One region of the Kitasatospora sp. NPDC059747 genome, then DNA from elsewhere that is predicted to be linked to it. Evidence: riboswitches for the same ligand, from Rfam matches in the RefSeq annotation. Region 1 holds a riboswitch; each other region holds the start of a gene.
The links. A riboswitch is a leader RNA that binds a small molecule or an ion and turns the genes downstream of it on or off. The one in region 1 is predicted to bind cyclic di-AMP.

Region 1 (3,946 bases):
TGCGTACTACTCCGCCGAACGGCTGTGCTCATTGCTCCGCGGAGCGACCGTGCTGATTACTCCGCAGAGCGTGATTACTCCGCGGAGCGGAAGCGCGGGAAGGCGCCGCGGCCGGCGTACTCGGCGGCGTCGTCGAGGATCTCCTCGATGCGCAGCAGCTGGTTGTACTTGGCGACGCGCTCGGAGCGGGCCGGGGCGCCGGTCTTGATCTGGCCGCAGTTGGTGGCGACGGCCAGGTCGGCGATGGTGACGTCCTCGGTCTCGCCGGAGCGGTGCGACATCATGCAGCGGTAGCCGTTGCGCTGGGCCAGCTCGACGGCGTCCAGGGTCTCGGTCAGCGAGCCGATCTGGTTGACCTTCACCAGCAGCGCGTTGGCGGTGCCGGTCTCGATGCCCTTGGCCAGGCGGGCCGGGTTGGTGACGAACAGGTCGTCGCCGACCAGCTGGACCTTGTCGCCCAGCTTGACGGTCATGGCCTTCCAGCCGTCCCAGTCCGACTCGTCCAGCGGGTCCTCGATGGAGACCAGCGGGTAGGCGGCGACGAGCCCGGCGTAGTACTCGATGAGCTCCGCGGCCGAGAGGGCCTTGCCCTCGAACTGGTAGGCGCCGTCCTGGTAGAACTCGGAGGCGGCGACGTCCAGGGCCAGCGCGATGTCGCGGCCGGGCACGTAGCCGGCCTTCTGGATGGCCTCGGTGATGAGGTCCAGGGCCTCGCGGTTGCTGTCCAGGTTCGGCGCGAAGCCGCCCTCGTCGCCGAGGCCGGTGGACAGGCCGCGCTCCTTCAGGACGCCCTTGAGGGTGTGGTAGACCTCGACGCCCCAGCGGACGGCCTCGGAGAAGGACTCCGCGCCGATCGGGGCGATCATGAACTCCTGGATGTCGACGTTGGAGTCCGCGTGCGAGCCGCCGTTGAGGATGTTCATCATCGGGACCGGCAGGACGTGCGCGTTCGGGCCGCCCAGGTAGCGGAACAGCGGCAGGTCGCTCGCCTCGGAGGCGGCGTGCGCGACGGCCAGCGAGACGCCCAGGATGGCGTTGGCGCCGAGCGAGGACTTGTCCGGGGTGGCGTCCAGGTCGAGCATGGCCTGGTCGATCAGGCGCTGCTCGGTGGCGTCGTAGCCGACCAGCTCCGGGCCGATCTGCTCGATGACGGCCAGGACGGCCTTCTCCACGCCCTTGCCGAAGTAGCGGTTCTTGTCACCGTCGCGGAGCTCCAGCGCCTCGAAGGCACCGGTGGAGGCACCCGACGGGACAGCGGCACGACCGGTGCTGCCGTCGTCGAGGCCGACCTCGACCTCGACCGTGGGGTTGCCACGCGAGTCGAGGATCTCACGGGCTACGACGACATCGATGGACGGCACGAGGCATCTCCTTGCGGAAGCAGGGTCCCGCTGACCAGTGGTGCGGCCGGCGGGATGATTGCGGAGTCGTTACGACCAGAGCCTAACCGCACGTGGTCCCGGGGCCACGCCGACCTCGGTCCCGTCTCAGCGTGTGGCCGGGCTACTTACCGGTAGTTCACCTGGGCTCCCCGGGAAAAGGGGCGGAAGCGGACGAAGGGGGCCGATCCGGGGTCGGCCCCCTCCGTGGCGTGTCGCACCGGTTCCGGCCGGCGTCAGCCGAGGTGCAGCACCTGGCCGGGCAGGATCAGGTTCGGGTCGCCGCCGACGGTGCCGCGGTTGCCGTCGTAGACCGACTGCCAGCCGCCGTGCACACCCTGGGCGGACGCGATGCTCGACAGCGTGTCACCGGCGTGGACGGTGTAGTCGTGGCCGCCCTGCGGGGCGACGGCGGCGCGGGGGGCTTGCTGCTGCGGCTGGGCGTACTGCTGCTGGACCTGCTGCTGGGCGTACTGCTGCTGGGCGGCCTGCTGCTGGGCCTGGCCCGCGTACTGCTGGTAGACGCCCTGGTGGCTGGTCCAGTACCAGGTGCCATTGTTCTGGTACCAGTACACCTTCGCGTCGGCGTCCCAGCCGGCCTTGCCGGAGAAGCCCGGGGCCTGCGGCTGCTGCTGGGCCTGCTGCGTGTGCTGCTGGTACTGCTGCTGGGCGGGCTTCTGAGCCGGCTTCGGCTGGGCCGGCTTCGCCGCGGGCTGCTGCTGCACCGGCTGGGAGTGCTGCTGCGCGGCGGGCTTGGCGTCGGAGGTGTCGACGGCGGCGGGGGCGCCGCCCTTCGACAGGCCGGCCTTCTTCGAGCAGACCGGCCAGGCGCCCGGACCCTGCGAGGCCAGGACCTTCTCGGCCACCGCGATCTGCTGGCCCTTGGAGGCCTGGTTGGCCTGCGCCGCGTACGCGGTGCCGCCGAAGGCCTTCCAGGTGCTGGAGGTGAACTGCAGGCCGCCGTAGAAGCCGTTGCCGGTGTTGATGCCCCAGTCGCCGCCGCTCTCGCACTGGGCGACGGAGTCCCAGGCGGAGGCCGGGGCGGCGGAGGCGCCGGTGGCGGTGAGGATCGGCATCGCGAGTCCGACGCCGGCCACTCCGGCGACGGCGATGGCCTTCTCGGTCTGGGTGCGACGGCGGTGACGACCGGTTCCAACGAACAGCATGAAGGGGTCCCTCTCCGCACGCCTGCGAGGTGAGCTGTCGGGTTCGGACCGGGAGGTGGCCCGGCCGCCGTCTGCGGAAACGATTCCGCTCGGGCGGCTTCACCCCAAGCCGTGGAGGAACGGCAACAAACCTGGTTCCCCCGCCCCTGCCCAGGGTTCTGGTCGGTTTCCCGTGGCGCGGCGGGCAGGACTCGGCGTTCCGCACTCGGGGTCCGCAGCTGCGAACTCCAGGGAGAGTAGACAGATCCTCAGACCAATCACAAGCTCATATCGCAGACATCACACAGAAATTACGGCACGTGGTCGATCGCCTACCAACGGCGGTTGTTTGTCCGGATTGATGGGTGTTCATACGGCCGATCCGTACCGGTTCGCGACGTCCCGTCAGTGTGTCGGAGCGTCGGGAAGCGCGTGCGGTGAACGGCTCTCGGGACTGAATTCGACCGGAAGTTCGCGCAATCCGCGCATGATCAGGCCACCGCGCCACCGCAGGTTCTCCGGGCTTTCCGCCAGCGCGATATCGGGCAGCCGGGACAACAGCGTGGCCAGCGCCGACCGGCCTTCGAGCCTGGCCAGCGGGGCGCCGATGCAGTAGTGGATGCCGTGCCCGAAACCCAGGTGCGGGTTGTCCGCCCGGGCCAGGTCCAGGGTGTTCTCGTCCGAGAACCTGGCCGGATCCCGGTCCGCCGCCGCCAGCACCACGAGCACCGGGTCGCCGACCGGGATGTCCACCCCGCCGATGGTCAGCGGGTGGGTCGCGAACCGCCACGTCGCCAGCTCCACCGGACCGTCGTAGCGCAGGAGTTCCTCGATCCCGGTCTCCAGCAGCGCCGTCTCGCCCCGCGCCACCGACTCCTGCAGCAGGCGGCGCTGCTCCGGGTTGCGCAGCAGCGCGTACGTCCCGTTGCCGATCAGGTTGACGGTCGTCTCGAAGCCGGCGAACAGGAGGATGAACGCCATCGCGGCGGCCTCGTTCTCGGTGAGGTGCTCGCCGTGGTCGCTCGCCCGGATCAGGCCCGAGATCAGGTCGTCCCCGAGGTCCGCCCGCTTGCGGTGGATCAGCTCCAGCAGGTACGCCCGCATCCGCTTCACCGCCCGCCCCACGCCGCCGCGTTGGCCGCCCCCGTGGCGGATCATCATGCCGGCCCAGTCACGGAAGTCGTCCTGGTCCTCGGCCGGCACGCCGAGCATGTCGCAGATCGCGTAGATGGGGAGCGGGAACGCGAACTCGTGGATGAGGTCCGCCGAACCGCGCTGCGCGAAGCCGTCGATCAGGCGGTCGGTGAGCTGCTGCACCCGCGGCTCGAACTCGGCCACCCGGCGCGGCGTGAACGCCTTCGACACCAGGCGGCGCAGCCGGGTGTGGTCCGGCGGGTCGATGTTCAGCAGGTGCGTCATCAG
Region 2 (3,946 bases), on a different contig from region 1:
GCACCGTCCTCGGGCGGACGCAGGAGGAGGCCGAAGAGCTGGTCCACCACACGCTGTTCAGCGTCGAGGGCGGGCACGCGGCGGCGGGCGCGCTGCTGGACAAGGGGTGCACGGCGATCGTGTGCGGCAGCGACATGATGGCGCTCGGGGCGATCCGGGCGGTGCGGCAGCGGGGGCTGTCGGTGCCGCAGGACGTGTCGGTGGTCGGCTTCGACGACTCGCCGCTGATCGCCTTCACCGAGCCGCCGCTGACGACGATCCGCCAGCCGGTCGAGGCGATGGCGACGGCGGCGGTGGACGCGCTGCTGGAGGAGGTGGGCGGGAACGCCGCCCAGCGCGGGGAGTTCATGTTCCAGCCGGAGTTGGTCATGCGCGGCTCCACGGGGGCCTGCGCGCGCTGAGGCCGGTGACGGCTGTGTGAAGGGCCCCGGAGGGCGGTTGCTCTCCGGGGCCCTTCGGCGTGCCGTGCCGGGCTGTGCTGGGCTTGTGCTGTGCTGTGCCGGGCTGTGCTGTGCTGTGCTGGGCTTGTGCTGCGCCGTGCTGGGCTGTGCCGCGAGTGCCGTGACGGGTCGGGGTCAGCCCTCCTGGACGGTCGGGCGGTCGGCGGTGACGCGGTGGCCGTCGGCGGCGTCGCCGGTGCGGGTCTCGGTGCGGCGACCGCGGGCCAGGTAGTCGCGCAGGATCAGTTCGACGGCGTCCTGGGGACTCTTGGTGCCGGAGAGCATCATCGCGTCGATCGCGAGGTTCGCGTCGAGCGTGACGGTGACCTGGGCCATGGGTGACTCCTCCTCGGGTGCAGAGCAGCAGCATGCCCGCTGGGCCGGGGTTTGACCACGCGAATGCTCCGATGCGCGGAGCCGCGGGTGCGCGCCGGGGGGAGGCGGCACGGACTTCGGAGGCGGGTACGCCGAAGCCCCGGGGAGAGCGACCAGTCTCTCCCCGGGGCGGTGGGCGGGTGACAGATAACAGATGATGAAATCTGTTATCTGTCATCTGTTCGCTGTCATCCGCGATCCGTCACCCGTCCCCGGCGGGACGGTTCCGGAAGGATCCTCAGACGCGGCCGGCGAAGTCCGGCGCCCAGTTGGCGATGGTCTGCAGGCGGACGCCCGAGCTCGGGTTGGCGGCCTCGACGTACTGGCCGCCGCCGATGTAGATGGCGACGTGGTAGACGCCGGAGTCCTGGCCGTTGTTGGACCAGAACAGCAGGTCGCCCGGCTGCAGGCTGTCCAGCGAGACGTGGGTGCTCGCGGCGGCCTGGTCGTTGGCGACGCGCGGGATGGAGATGCCCGCGGCGCGCAGCGCGGCCTGGGTCAGGCCCGAGCAGTCCCAGCCGCCGTTGCCGGTGCCACCGTAGACGTACGCCTGGCCGACCTGCGCCTTGGCGAAGCTGACCGCGGCGGCCATCGAGCCGGTGACGGCCGGGGCCGGGGTCTGCGCCTGGGCGGAGGGCTTGGCGGCGGGCTTCGAGGACGGCTTGGCGGCCGGGGTCTGGGCCTCGGCGGCCGGCTGGGCGTTCACGGCGTTCCCGGCGGAGGACTGGCCCGGCTTCTGCGAGCGGTCGAACCAGTTGAAGTCACCGGACTGGCCGGCCGGAGCCTGGGCGGAGTCGCCGAAGGACAGGTGCTGGCCCGGGTAGATGGTGTCCGGACCGTCGGTCAGGGTGCCGCGGTTCAGATCGTACAGGCGCTGCCAGCCGCCCTTGACGTTGTGCTTGTCGGCGATCGTGGACAGCCAGTCGCCGGCCACGACGGTGTAGTCCGAGGCACCGGCCTGGGTGGTGCCTCCCTGGGTCCAGTCCTGGCGCTTCTGCGCCCAGGTGCCCTTGGCGGAGTCGGCGGCGGCCGGGGCCTGCGCCTGGTCCTGCGCCGGGGCGGCGGGCTTGGCGGCGGGCTTCGGGGCCGGCTTGACGGCCGGGGCGGCCGGGGCGGCCGGGGCGGCCGGGGCGGCCTTCGCGGTGCTCGCGGCGGCGGAGGTGTCGACGGCGGCCGGGGCGCCGCCCGCGGTCAGGCCGGCCTGGACGGAGCACACGGGCCAGGCGCCGGGGCCCTGCGAGGCGAGGACCTTCTCGGCGACGGCGATCTGCTGGTCCTTGGTGGCCTGGTTGGCCTGCGGGGCGTACGAGGTGCCGCCGAAGGCGGCCCAGGTGCTGGAGGTGAACTGCAGGCCGCCGTAGAAGCCGTTGCCGGTGTTGATGCTCCAGTCGCCGCTGCTCTCGCACTGGGCGACCTTGTCCCAGGTGGCGACGGAGGCGGCGGAGGCGGTGCCGGAGGTGAGGCAGGGGATGGTGAGGCCGACGCCGGCGACGCCGAGGGCGGCGATCACGCGGCGGGTGCGGCTGGACAGGCGAGTGCCGTTGGTGGGCAGCATGAAGACGCGGTCCTCTCCCACGCCTGCGAGGTGAGCTGTCGGATTCGGGCCGGAGTTGCCCGGCCGCGCTGTGGCGCGGCTTCACCCCTAGCCCAGGACCGTTCCGTGGATCGGTCCGGGGCGACTTACCTGTGGGTCCCCCGCTCCTGCCGTGGTGCGTTTTCGCGCTTCCAGCGCACCCGACGGCAGGACTCGGCGTTGCGGATGTGCTGGGTCCGTGTGGTCACGAACGGGGAGCACGTTAAGCAGACTTAAGTACGAACTGCAAATACCTGTGATGCGCATCACGGATTATGGAAAGCCACCAAAACTTTCCTTCTCCAAGATCGAAAATGATCGTTTTCTCGCAATAAACCTGCGGATGTGCACAACTGGCAGGTTCTCAGGAATCGCATGACGGGCGGTCACCCGATCGCAAACAATCACAGAACGGACATCTCGCGCATTCGGCTCTTAATTCCCTTACGCCGCAAGCCGAAAGGACCCGGAGCGCGATCGCTCCGGGCCCTTCCGTACGCGTTGTCGGCGGTTACTCGCCGGCGGCCTCCCCGGTCGCCCCGGAGGCCGTCCCACCGGCGGCGTGGGCCGCGCGGGAGCCCTCGGAGGCGGCCTCCGCCGCCTCGGCCTCGGCCTGGGCCTGCGCGGCGGCCAGGGCCTCCGCGGACGGCGCCGGCAGCGCGGCCAGGTACAGCGAGGCGATGAGCTGGCCGACCGTCTGGTAGGCGCCGAGCGGCGCGGCGGACGGGCAGCCGGTCTCCTCGGCGGCCGTGGCGAGCAGCTCGGAGTCCGCCTCCGGGCCGATCACCAGCGGGGCCAGCGCGGGGCGCTGCGAGCCGGTCTCCTTGAGGTGCGCGACGGCGGCGGCGACCGAGCCGGGCACGTCGAGCGCGGCGGGGACGACCGGGACGGCCAGGCGGGCGGCCAGCAGCACGCCGGTGATGCCGGCGGCGGCCGCGGCGTCCTCGCCGCCGACGGTGGTCAGCACGACGCCGTCCGCGGCGGTCGCGATGGCGAACAGGCGGGCGCGGTCGGCGCGGGCCAGCCCGGCCTCGGACAGGCGGACGTGGACGGCCTCGGCCAGCAGCGGGTGCGGGCCCAGCACGTCGGTGACGTGCGCGCCGTACTCGGCGGCGAGTGCGTGGAGTTCGGGCAGGAAGTCGTGCGGGCCGGGCACCAGGGGTACCAGGATCGGTGCCGGGACGCCGGCCTCGGCGGCGGCCGCCAGCAGCTCGCCGATGCTGCGCTCGGTGCCGTCCGCGCCCTCGGCGCCGTCGCCGGGGAGGTAGCCCACCGCGGTCTGGACGCCGTTCTGCTCGCTGCGGACGATCGAGAGCAGCTCCTCGACGACCGAGCGGGACTCGGGCCCGGCGGTCGCGGGCACGGCGAGCACCAGGGCCGGGGAGCCGGACGGGATCTCGGGGCGCTCGGGGCGACGGTGGCGCCCCCGCGCACGGGAGCCTGGAGTGCGAACGGGCAGTGGCGCGCCCGGGATGGCTGCGGTGCTCATGGCGGAGATCGTAGGACATCGGCCCGTCAGGGCTGCAGTCGGCTGCCGTGCCGGTTTCGCGCGAGCGTG
Region 3 (3,946 bases), on a different contig from region 1:
GGAGGGCGGCGAAGTGGTCTACGTCGGGCAGGTGCAGTCGCGCCGGTCGATGCGGATGTTCACCGAGGTCGGCCGGCGGGTGCAGCCGCACTGCACCGGCGTCGGCAAGGCGCTGCTCGCCCAGCTCCCCGAGGAGGAGGCCCGCGCCATACTCGGCCCCAACACGCTGCCCGCGCACACCGAGTACACCGTCACCGACCCGCAGGAGCTGCTGCACCAGCTCGCCGAGGCGCGCGAGCGCGGGTACGTCGTCGACGACCAGGAGCAGGAGATCGGGGTGCGCTGCATCGCGCTCGCCGTCCCGGGCGCGCCGACGCCGACGGCGCTGTCGGTCTCCGGCCCCGAGGCCCGCATCCGGGCGCTGGAGCAGCAGGACGGCGCGGCCTCGCTCGTCCCGGTGATGCACAAGATCGCGGCCCGGCTCGGGCAGGTCCTCGCACCCTGATGGGTGATCAGTTGAGGTGTCATGCGCAGGAAGTCGGACTGGTCGACTTCCTGCGCACGCGTTCCTCCGTTCGAGCGGACGGAGGGCGGGGCGCGGCGACGGCCGCCCGCCGCTCGGCCACCCTGGTGCGGACGCGGCCCGCGACAGCGCAGGCGGCCGGAGCACGAGGGCATGGTGAACGGCGATGGAGCGCAGGCGCAAGAGGCTTCGCGGCAGGACGGGGAACGCGACACGGAGCGGGACGTGGCTGACGGTGGCCGTGGCGGCAGGCTGTGCGGTGGCGACGCTGACCGCCGTCCCGTCGTGGGCCGGGCAGCGGCCCGACCCCCGTCCGGCCGTGCAGCTCGCGCCGGAGAGCCGGGCCGCGGCGCTGTCCGACTCCGACCTGGAGGTCGTCCGGCTCGACCCCAGCCCCGCGCCGCCCGGCGGCACCACGACCGTGCACGCCTTCGTCGCCAACCTCGGCCCGGACACCACCGCCTCGCCCTTCACCGTGATCGTCACCCTGCCGGAGGAGGTGACGGCGGTGGGCCCGTACTTCCCCGAGAACTGCGAGGCGTTCCTGGGCCGCGAGGTGCGCTGCACCTTCGGCCCCGGCCTGCCCGAGGGACGCAGCGCGACCGCGCTCGTCACGGTGCGGATCTCCCCCATGGCGCATACGGGCCTGCTGACCGGCGGGAAGGTCACGGTGATCAGCCCGGACGACCGGCACCCGCGCAACAACCGGCAGCCGTTCGACATCAGGGTCGTCGAGACGGCTGCCGGTTGAGGTCCGCTACGGCCGGTGACGGCTACCGGTACACGCGGACGTAGTCGGCGGCGAAGGTGATCGGGGCGGTCCCCTGCGGCGCGGGGTGGTACTGCCCCGCGCACACCGACAGGTTGAGGATCAGGTACGCCGAGAAGTTCGCGCCGACGCCCTTGCCGTCCGAGAACACCTTCACGCCGTTGACGTACCAGTCCACCGAGGTGGCGCCGTAGTACGTGCCGATGGTCACCCACTGGTCCTTCGCGACGGCGCTCGCGTTGGTGTAGTAGTCGAAGTTGCCCGGGTTGACGTGGTTGGTCAGCTCCAGGAGGTTCGGGTTGTCGGGGTGGTACTCGAAGGAGTCGATCTCCCCGTTGCCGTTCTTCCAGGTCCACAGGGCCGGCCAGGCGCCGGAGCCGGCCGGCAGCTTGACCCGGGTCTCGGCGTAGTCGCCGGTCTTGACCTGGAAGCCCTCACTGGAGCCCTCGGTGGTGAGGAAGCCCGTGTTCCAGGACTGCTTGCCGTTCTCCAGCGTGTTGCTGCCGGGGGTGGCGGTGAAGGTGGCGACGCCGTTGGCCACGCTGACGTTGTTCGGGTCCAGCCAGTCGAGCTTGTTGTCGTCCGGGTTGTGGTTGCCGTACTTGTACGCGGTGCTCTTGTCGCCGACCCAGCGCTGGCCCCAGTTGATCGGGCCGTTGAACTCGTCGGACCAGGTCAGCGACTTGCCGGCGATCGGGGAGGACGGCTCCGGGGTGCTCGGGGTGGCGGTGGCGCTCGGGGTCTGCGTGGGTGCCTGCGTGGGTGCCTGGGTGGGCGTGGGGGTGGGGGTGGGCATGGCCGACGGGGTGGTGGTCGGGGCCGGGGAGCTGGAGACGACGAGCTGCTGCGACGGCAGGTTGTGCCAGGCGCCGCCGAAGTCCTGCCAGAACCCGAACTGGGTGTAGGTGCCGGCCGGCAGGGCACGCGCGCCACTGGTGAAGGTGTAGCTCCACGGGCAGATCGGCACATTGCTGGCGTTGCCGGGGAAGTCGAGGTTGTTGCCGGCCGCGTCGCGCACGCCGACACCGACGGTCTTGGCGGTGAAGCAGGACGAGGAGTGGACGGTGAGGGTCGCGGTGGCGGCCCGGCCGGCGACCATCGTGGCCGGGGCGAGCCGGTCCTGGGTGACGGTCGGACCGGTGGCGGCCTGGGCGCCGGGCGCGGACTGGAGGCCGAACAGGCCGGCGCCGGTGATGGCGAGCGCGCCGGTGGCGGCGAGGGCGGCGGTGCGGCCGCGGTGGGACGGGCGGGCGTGGCGGGGCGCGGGGCGCCGGGCAGGCTTGTGCATGGGGTGTCCTCTGCGACGCCTGCGAGGTGAGCTGTCGGGTTCGGACTGAGAGGTCGCCCGGCCGCCGGTGGGAACGGCTTCACCCCAAGCCGCGGCCGGCACGCGCGAGGGCGTGCCGGGTCGTGGCGCTGACCTTGGTTCCCCCGCTCCCGTCCGCTGTGGTGCTCGGTTGCCCGCCGTCGGGTGGACGGGACTCGGCGTCCCGGCGGCGGGGTCCGCGAGGGCGGACGCCGTTGCAGGCTAGGCAGTCGGTCCGTGAACGGACAACTCGTCTCGGCCGGTTGTCGCGCAGCTCACAGTCGTGTCGATCAACTACGGTGCGCAGTGGATCAGTTGGCCGGCATCCCGGCGGGCCGTTGATGTTCGGGCGAGCCGGGCACCGATCCGGACCCCGGCGTCCGGCGCCCCGGCGGGTTCGAGGCGGTCGCGCCCGCCGAGCAGCCGGGTGCCGCCGGCCGTCGCGGTGCCGGTGCCGGTGTCACCTGTTGGCCGGCGGTGCCCTGGCGGGCCTTGCGTGGTGACGGTGACGGGGGTGCGTCTTCACTGGCAGTGGCGTGCGAGCTCGCCCGATCGGATAAATTGGAGGTCCGACATCCACCGTCGTGCACAAGAGCACCGCGCCCCCTCCCGCAGAGACGAGGAACCGCCGCACCATGACCGCGCCCCTGCCCGCCTTCGCCGGCCGCACCTACCTCTTCCGGGCCGACAACGGCGCGGCCTTCCGCAACGCCTACTCGGCCGACGGCAAGCGGCTGCGCTGGGAGGGCCTCGGCGAGTCGGCGGGCCAGTGGGAGGACGTGGCGCTCCACGTCGCCGAGGTCGCGCCCGAGGTGTACTTCGTCAGCTGGACGGAGCAGAGCGGCATCACCGTCAGCCACGTGATGGACCTGGTCCGGCTGACGGTGCGCGCGTTCTGGACCTTCGAGGGCGAGGGCGGCCGGGTCGGCGAGCTCCACACGGGGACGCTGGAGCGGGTGGCCTGAGGCCGGCCGGTCCGCGAGGCCGGCGACCGTCGGGCTGCGGAAGCCGGCCGGCTGCAGCGAGTCAGGCCGCGGGGACCGTCCGGCTGCGGGGCCCGGCCGTCAGCCTACGAAGGCCGGCTTCAGGCTGCGGGGGCCGGCTGATTCGGCTGGTTCGGAACCTTGAGGTGCTCGGACAGCCACTCCAGCGAGGACGGCAGCAGCTTGCTCCACGTCTCGAAGTTGTGGCCGCCGGTCTCCAGCATGCTGTACGAGACCTTCATCGGGCCGGGGCTCTGCACCGCGTCGATGAACGCCTCGGTGTCGTGCTTGTAGTCGCCGTCGCCCTGCTTCGTGCCCGCCAGCAGGACGGCCGCCTTGGGCTGCGGCAGGTTCTTGAGCCGCCACATCAGGTCGGCCTCGTCCCGGCGCTGCCGGCTGCCGCCGAAGAGGTCGCCGGTGGTCGG
Region 4 (3,946 bases), on a different contig from region 1:
GCGGCCGACTTCTCGTGTCGCCTCAGGCCTTTGGCCAGGTGTGGAGGCCGCTCGTCAGGGTGGTGATGAGGCGGTCGTGGGTGGTGGTCAGGTCTTCGGCGAGTTGGAAGGCTCCGGCGATCGAGAGGGACGCGAAGCCGTGGGCGAGGGAACGGACGGTGCGGGCGGCGTGGATGGCTTCGGAGCCGTCGAGGCCGTACTCCCGCAGGACGGCGACGATCACCCCCACCAGCCGGGCCGCCGCCGCGTTGAGGTCGTCGTCCGCCTGGGGGGCCTGCGGCAGGGCGTTGTACCGGTGCGGGTACGCCGTCGCGTAGGCGTGGTAGGCGCGGAGGACGGCGGCGACGGCGTCGTCCCCGCTGCGGCCGAGGGCGGAGTCGGCGAGTCGGGCGGCCAGTTCCTCGGTGACGCGGACGGCGATGAGCCGCCGCAGTTCCGTGAGGCCGCCGCTGACGTGCTTGTACAGGGAGGGGGTGGCGACGCCGGCCCGGGTGGCGACGGCGGCGAGGGTGAGGCCGTCCGGGCCCTGGTCGTCGATGAGGGCGAGGGCGTGGTCGACGACCTGCTCGGGCGTCAGTCCGACTCGGGGCATGGCTCGGTCTCTCTGTGTCGTGATCCGGGGGAGGAGGCTCAGGCGATCTCGGCGAGGAAGGGCAGCAGGGCACCGGCGACGGCCTGCGGGTTGTCGGCCATCGGGTAGTGCCCCGAGCCGTCGATCATCACCTTCCGGGCGCCGAGCGCCGCGGTCTGCCGGTCGGCGACGACCTCCGGCTTCGGGAAGTCGGGGTCCTTGGTGCCCATGAGGACGAGCGCCGGGCACCGCACGGCGGCGGTCCAGCCGACGGGCGAGGAGTCGCCGCGGACGTGTCCGCGGGTGGCGGTCCTGCGGCCGGGGGTGCGCAGCGCGTCGACGAGCCCGGCCACGTACGCGTCGAAGTCGGCCGGCTTGGCGCCCGGGTAGGCGAGCTTGCGGTGGTAGAAGCCCCAGAACGCGGGCCAGTGGATGACGACGGTCCCCATGGCGTGGACGACGCCGCGCATGAGGGCGTTCTGCGGGAGGTTCTCGATGAAGGCGTCGATCAGGACGATCCCGGCGACCCGCTCGGGCGCGTCCCCGGCGACCTTGACGACGGTCGCCCCGGTGTAGGAGCTGCCGGCCAGGACGGCCCGCTCGATGCCGAGGTGGTCGAGCAGGGCGAGGACGTCGGCGGCGATGGCGCCCGGCGCGTAGTCGTTCCAGGCGATCGAGGACTCGCCGAAGCCGCGCAGGTCCATGGTGATGACGCGGTGGCCGGCGGCGGCGAGAAGCGGGACGAGGTGCCGGTACGAGCGGCGGCTGTCGAGCATCCCGGGGAGGAGGACGACGGGGGTGCCGTCGCCCTTCAGGGTGTCGTCGAAGGCGATCCGGCCGCCGGGAACGTCGAGGTACTGGGTGTCCGGGGTGGTGGTGCCGTTCATGGTGGGCCTCCTCGGTCCGCTGCTGCGGTGGCATCGGCGGTGCTGCCGATAGCCCTAAAGCTAAGGCTAATAGCCTTAGCCGTCAAGCTATCGGCCCGCCCGATGTGAGGAGGCCGTCCGCGCCGACCGGCACCCCGCCCCCTCACGTCCCTTCGACCTTGAACGGGTCGTGCTCGCTGAGCAGCTTCTCCAGCCGGGCCTGGTCCACCCGGGTGACGATCTCGTTCGTCTCCTGCTTGTCCCGGATGACCTTGGCGAGCGTGAAGGAGGAGGTGACGGTGTAGAGCAGGCCGATCCCGAGGAAGGCCCGGGTCCAGGCCCCGACCGGCAGGTAGGCGATCCCGAGGGCGAGGGCGGTGCCCGACAGGGCGAAGGAGAGCACGGCCTGGAGGTAGTACGCGGCCGTGGTGCGTGACTGCATCGGTGCGTTCATGGCGCCAGGATGGCGGCGGTCCGGCCGCCGCACATGAGTAGGAGTACTCAGACGGGCCTGGTCGGGCCGTCGTTCGGTGATGCCCAATCACGTTAAGTAGTGCCAGGGGTGGGTAAGAGTCGCAAATCAGTCATAGGGCACAAGCCGCCCGCCCGGTTGTCGGCCGTCCCGGGCGGATGGCTTGGAATCAGGGCGCCCTAGGATTAACGTTTGATAACGCAGCGCGGTCGAAACGCCGTACCCAGACGGCACCGTGCGCCGTCGCCTAATCCCGCCGGCCGGCCTCCGGGCAGGTCAGGGAGCCGGGGAACCACGTTCCTTGGGGTGAATCGGCGGGGCCCCGGCCCGGCCGTAGGAGACCTTCCTGCTCCGAACCCGTCAGCTAACCCGGTAGGCGCGAAGGAAGGAAAGGAGCACGCCTCCGTGGCGTCGACGCACACCCCGGCACAGCCCGCCGGCCCTGCCGCCGGTACCCAGCTCCTCGACCACCCCCGTCCGGCCGGGGACGAGTTCCCGGCCCCGGAGGCCGAGGCCAACCGCCACCGGATGCCGCGTCAGACCCGCGGAGCCTCCCCGCTGCTCGGCGTCACCGCCGTCGCCGCCACCCTGGGCGCCACCGGCTTCGCCTCCGCGACCCCGGCCGCCGCGCCCGCCGTCGAGTCCCCGGACGAGGCCCCGGTCGCGCTCGCCGCAGACCCCGGCCTCGCGCTCGCCGCCCGCATCCAGCAGCAGGCCGACGGCCAGCGCACCGCCGCCGAGGAGAGCGCCCGCGTGCAGGCCGCGCAGGAGGCCCAGGCCAAGGCCGCCGCCAAGGAGGCCGAGGCGAAGAAGGCCGCTGACGACGCCGAGAAGGCCAAGGCCGCCGCCCTCACGCTGCCGGTGCGCGACTACAACCTGAGCGCCCACTACGGCCAGAGCGCCCGCTACTGGGCGCACCTGCACACCGGCCTGGACTTCGCCGCCGGCACCGGCACCGCCGTGTTCGCGGTCGGCCAGGGCACGATCACCTCGGCCGGCTGGTCCGGCGCGTACGGCTACCGCATCGTCGAGACCCTGCCCGACGGCACCGAGATCTGGTACTGCCACCTGTCCTCGATCATCAAGGGCAGCGGCACGGTGACCTCCGGCCAGCAGATCGGCAAGGTCGGCGCCACCGGCAACGTCACCGGCCCCCACCTGCACCTGGAGGTCCGCCCGGGCGGCGGCGCCCCGGTCGACCCGGAGACCTGGCTCCAGCAGCGCGGCCTGAACCCCTAGCCGCCGCGCAACGCAAACAGGAAAGGCCCCGACCGTCGCCGGCCGGGGCCTTCCGCATCAGTCCCGTTCCGACGGCTCCGACGGCCTCGACGATTCCAGCGATTCCGACGGCTCCGACGCCTGCGGCAGCTGCGCCAGGTACGCCTCGATCTCCGCCGGCCCCGGCTCCGGCGCGAGCTCCGGGAACTCCTCGACCAGCAGCCGCGGCAGCCCCGGCACCGTCCAATCGCCGCACAGCGCGAGCGCCGCCTGCACCGCCGCGTCCTCGAACTGCCCGAAGTCCCCGGCCAGTTCGTCCGGCATCGGGCGCCCCAGCGCGTTCAGCTCGGCGAGGTTGCGGTAGCTGCGCCGCATCAGGCCCTGCTCCAGCAGCCGCCGCGCACCGTCCGTGGCCATGCCGACCGACAGCACCCGGCCCGGGCCCCAGCCCTGCTCGTCCGGCTCGTCCAGCCACCCGGCCTCGGCCAGCGCGGCGAACGCGTCCAGCCGGTCCTCCTCGGCCAGTTCGAGGAACCCGGCGAGCCAGTCCCGCACGGCGGCCCCGTCCGTGACGTCCACCCCGTGCGCGCGCAGCAGCACCGCGTACAGCCGGGGCCACGTCACCAGGTCCGCCCGGCGCAGCAGCCCGGCCGCGACCTCGCCCTGCCACTCGGCCTCGGCGTGCAGCCGCTCCTGCCGCTTGGCGTTGAGCCGCTTCGCCGCCCGCTGGTGGTCGACCAGCAGCCGGACGGCCTCGCCGTACGCGAACGGGTCCTCGTCGGGGGCGGGCTGGACGTACAGGTGGAGCCGCTCGTACAG

Region 2: linked by a shared signal. The riboswitch ahead of ACFV4G_RS20105 (transglycosylase family protein) and the one ahead of ACFV4G_RS35230 (transglycosylase family protein) in region 1 are both predicted to bind cyclic di-AMP.
Region 3: linked by a shared signal. The riboswitch ahead of ACFV4G_RS08280 (hypothetical protein) and the one ahead of ACFV4G_RS35230 (transglycosylase family protein) in region 1 are both predicted to bind cyclic di-AMP.
Region 4: linked by a shared signal. The riboswitch ahead of ACFV4G_RS05880 (M23 family metallopeptidase) and the one ahead of ACFV4G_RS35230 (transglycosylase family protein) in region 1 are both predicted to bind cyclic di-AMP.

What each region holds. Positions count from the first base shown of each region.
Region 1 covers NZ_JBHWGV010000117.1:17,414-21,359, reverse strand. The annotation lists gene eno (phosphopyruvate hydratase) at 75-1,361, opposite strand; gene ACFV4G_RS35230 (transglycosylase family protein) at 1,616-2,545, opposite strand; cyclic di-AMP (ydaO/yuaA leader) riboswitch at 2,551-2,719, opposite strand; gene ACFV4G_RS35225 (cytochrome P450) at 2,930-3,946, opposite strand, start outside.
Region 2 covers NZ_JBHWGV010000043.1:8,186-12,131, reverse strand. The annotation lists gene ACFV4G_RS20115 (LacI family DNA-binding transcriptional regulator) at 1-401, shown strand, start outside; gene ACFV4G_RS20110 (hypothetical protein) at 576-776, opposite strand; gene ACFV4G_RS20105 (transglycosylase family protein) at 1,054-2,391, opposite strand; cyclic di-AMP (ydaO/yuaA leader) riboswitch at 2,378-2,537, opposite strand; gene ACFV4G_RS20100 (hypothetical protein) at 2,900-3,877, opposite strand.
Region 3 covers NZ_JBHWGV010000013.1:12,011-15,956, reverse strand. The annotation lists gene ACFV4G_RS08290 (IclR family transcriptional regulator) at 1-445, shown strand, start outside; gene ACFV4G_RS08285 (hypothetical protein) at 723-1,214, shown strand; gene ACFV4G_RS08280 (hypothetical protein) at 1,237-2,520, opposite strand; cyclic di-AMP (ydaO/yuaA leader) riboswitch at 2,522-2,694, opposite strand; gene ACFV4G_RS08275 (MoaF N-terminal domain-containing protein) at 3,174-3,503, shown strand; gene ACFV4G_RS08270 (alpha/beta hydrolase) at 3,623-3,946, opposite strand, start outside.
Region 4 covers NZ_JBHWGV010000008.1:120,982-124,927, forward strand. The annotation lists gene ACFV4G_RS05865 (TetR/AcrR family transcriptional regulator) at 23-592, opposite strand; gene ACFV4G_RS05870 (alpha/beta fold hydrolase) at 631-1,458, opposite strand; gene ACFV4G_RS05875 (YiaA/YiaB family inner membrane protein) at 1,601-1,891, opposite strand; cyclic di-AMP (ydaO/yuaA leader) riboswitch at 2,144-2,302, shown strand; gene ACFV4G_RS05880 (M23 family metallopeptidase) at 2,315-3,148, shown strand; gene ACFV4G_RS05885 (hypothetical protein) at 3,206-3,946, opposite strand, start outside.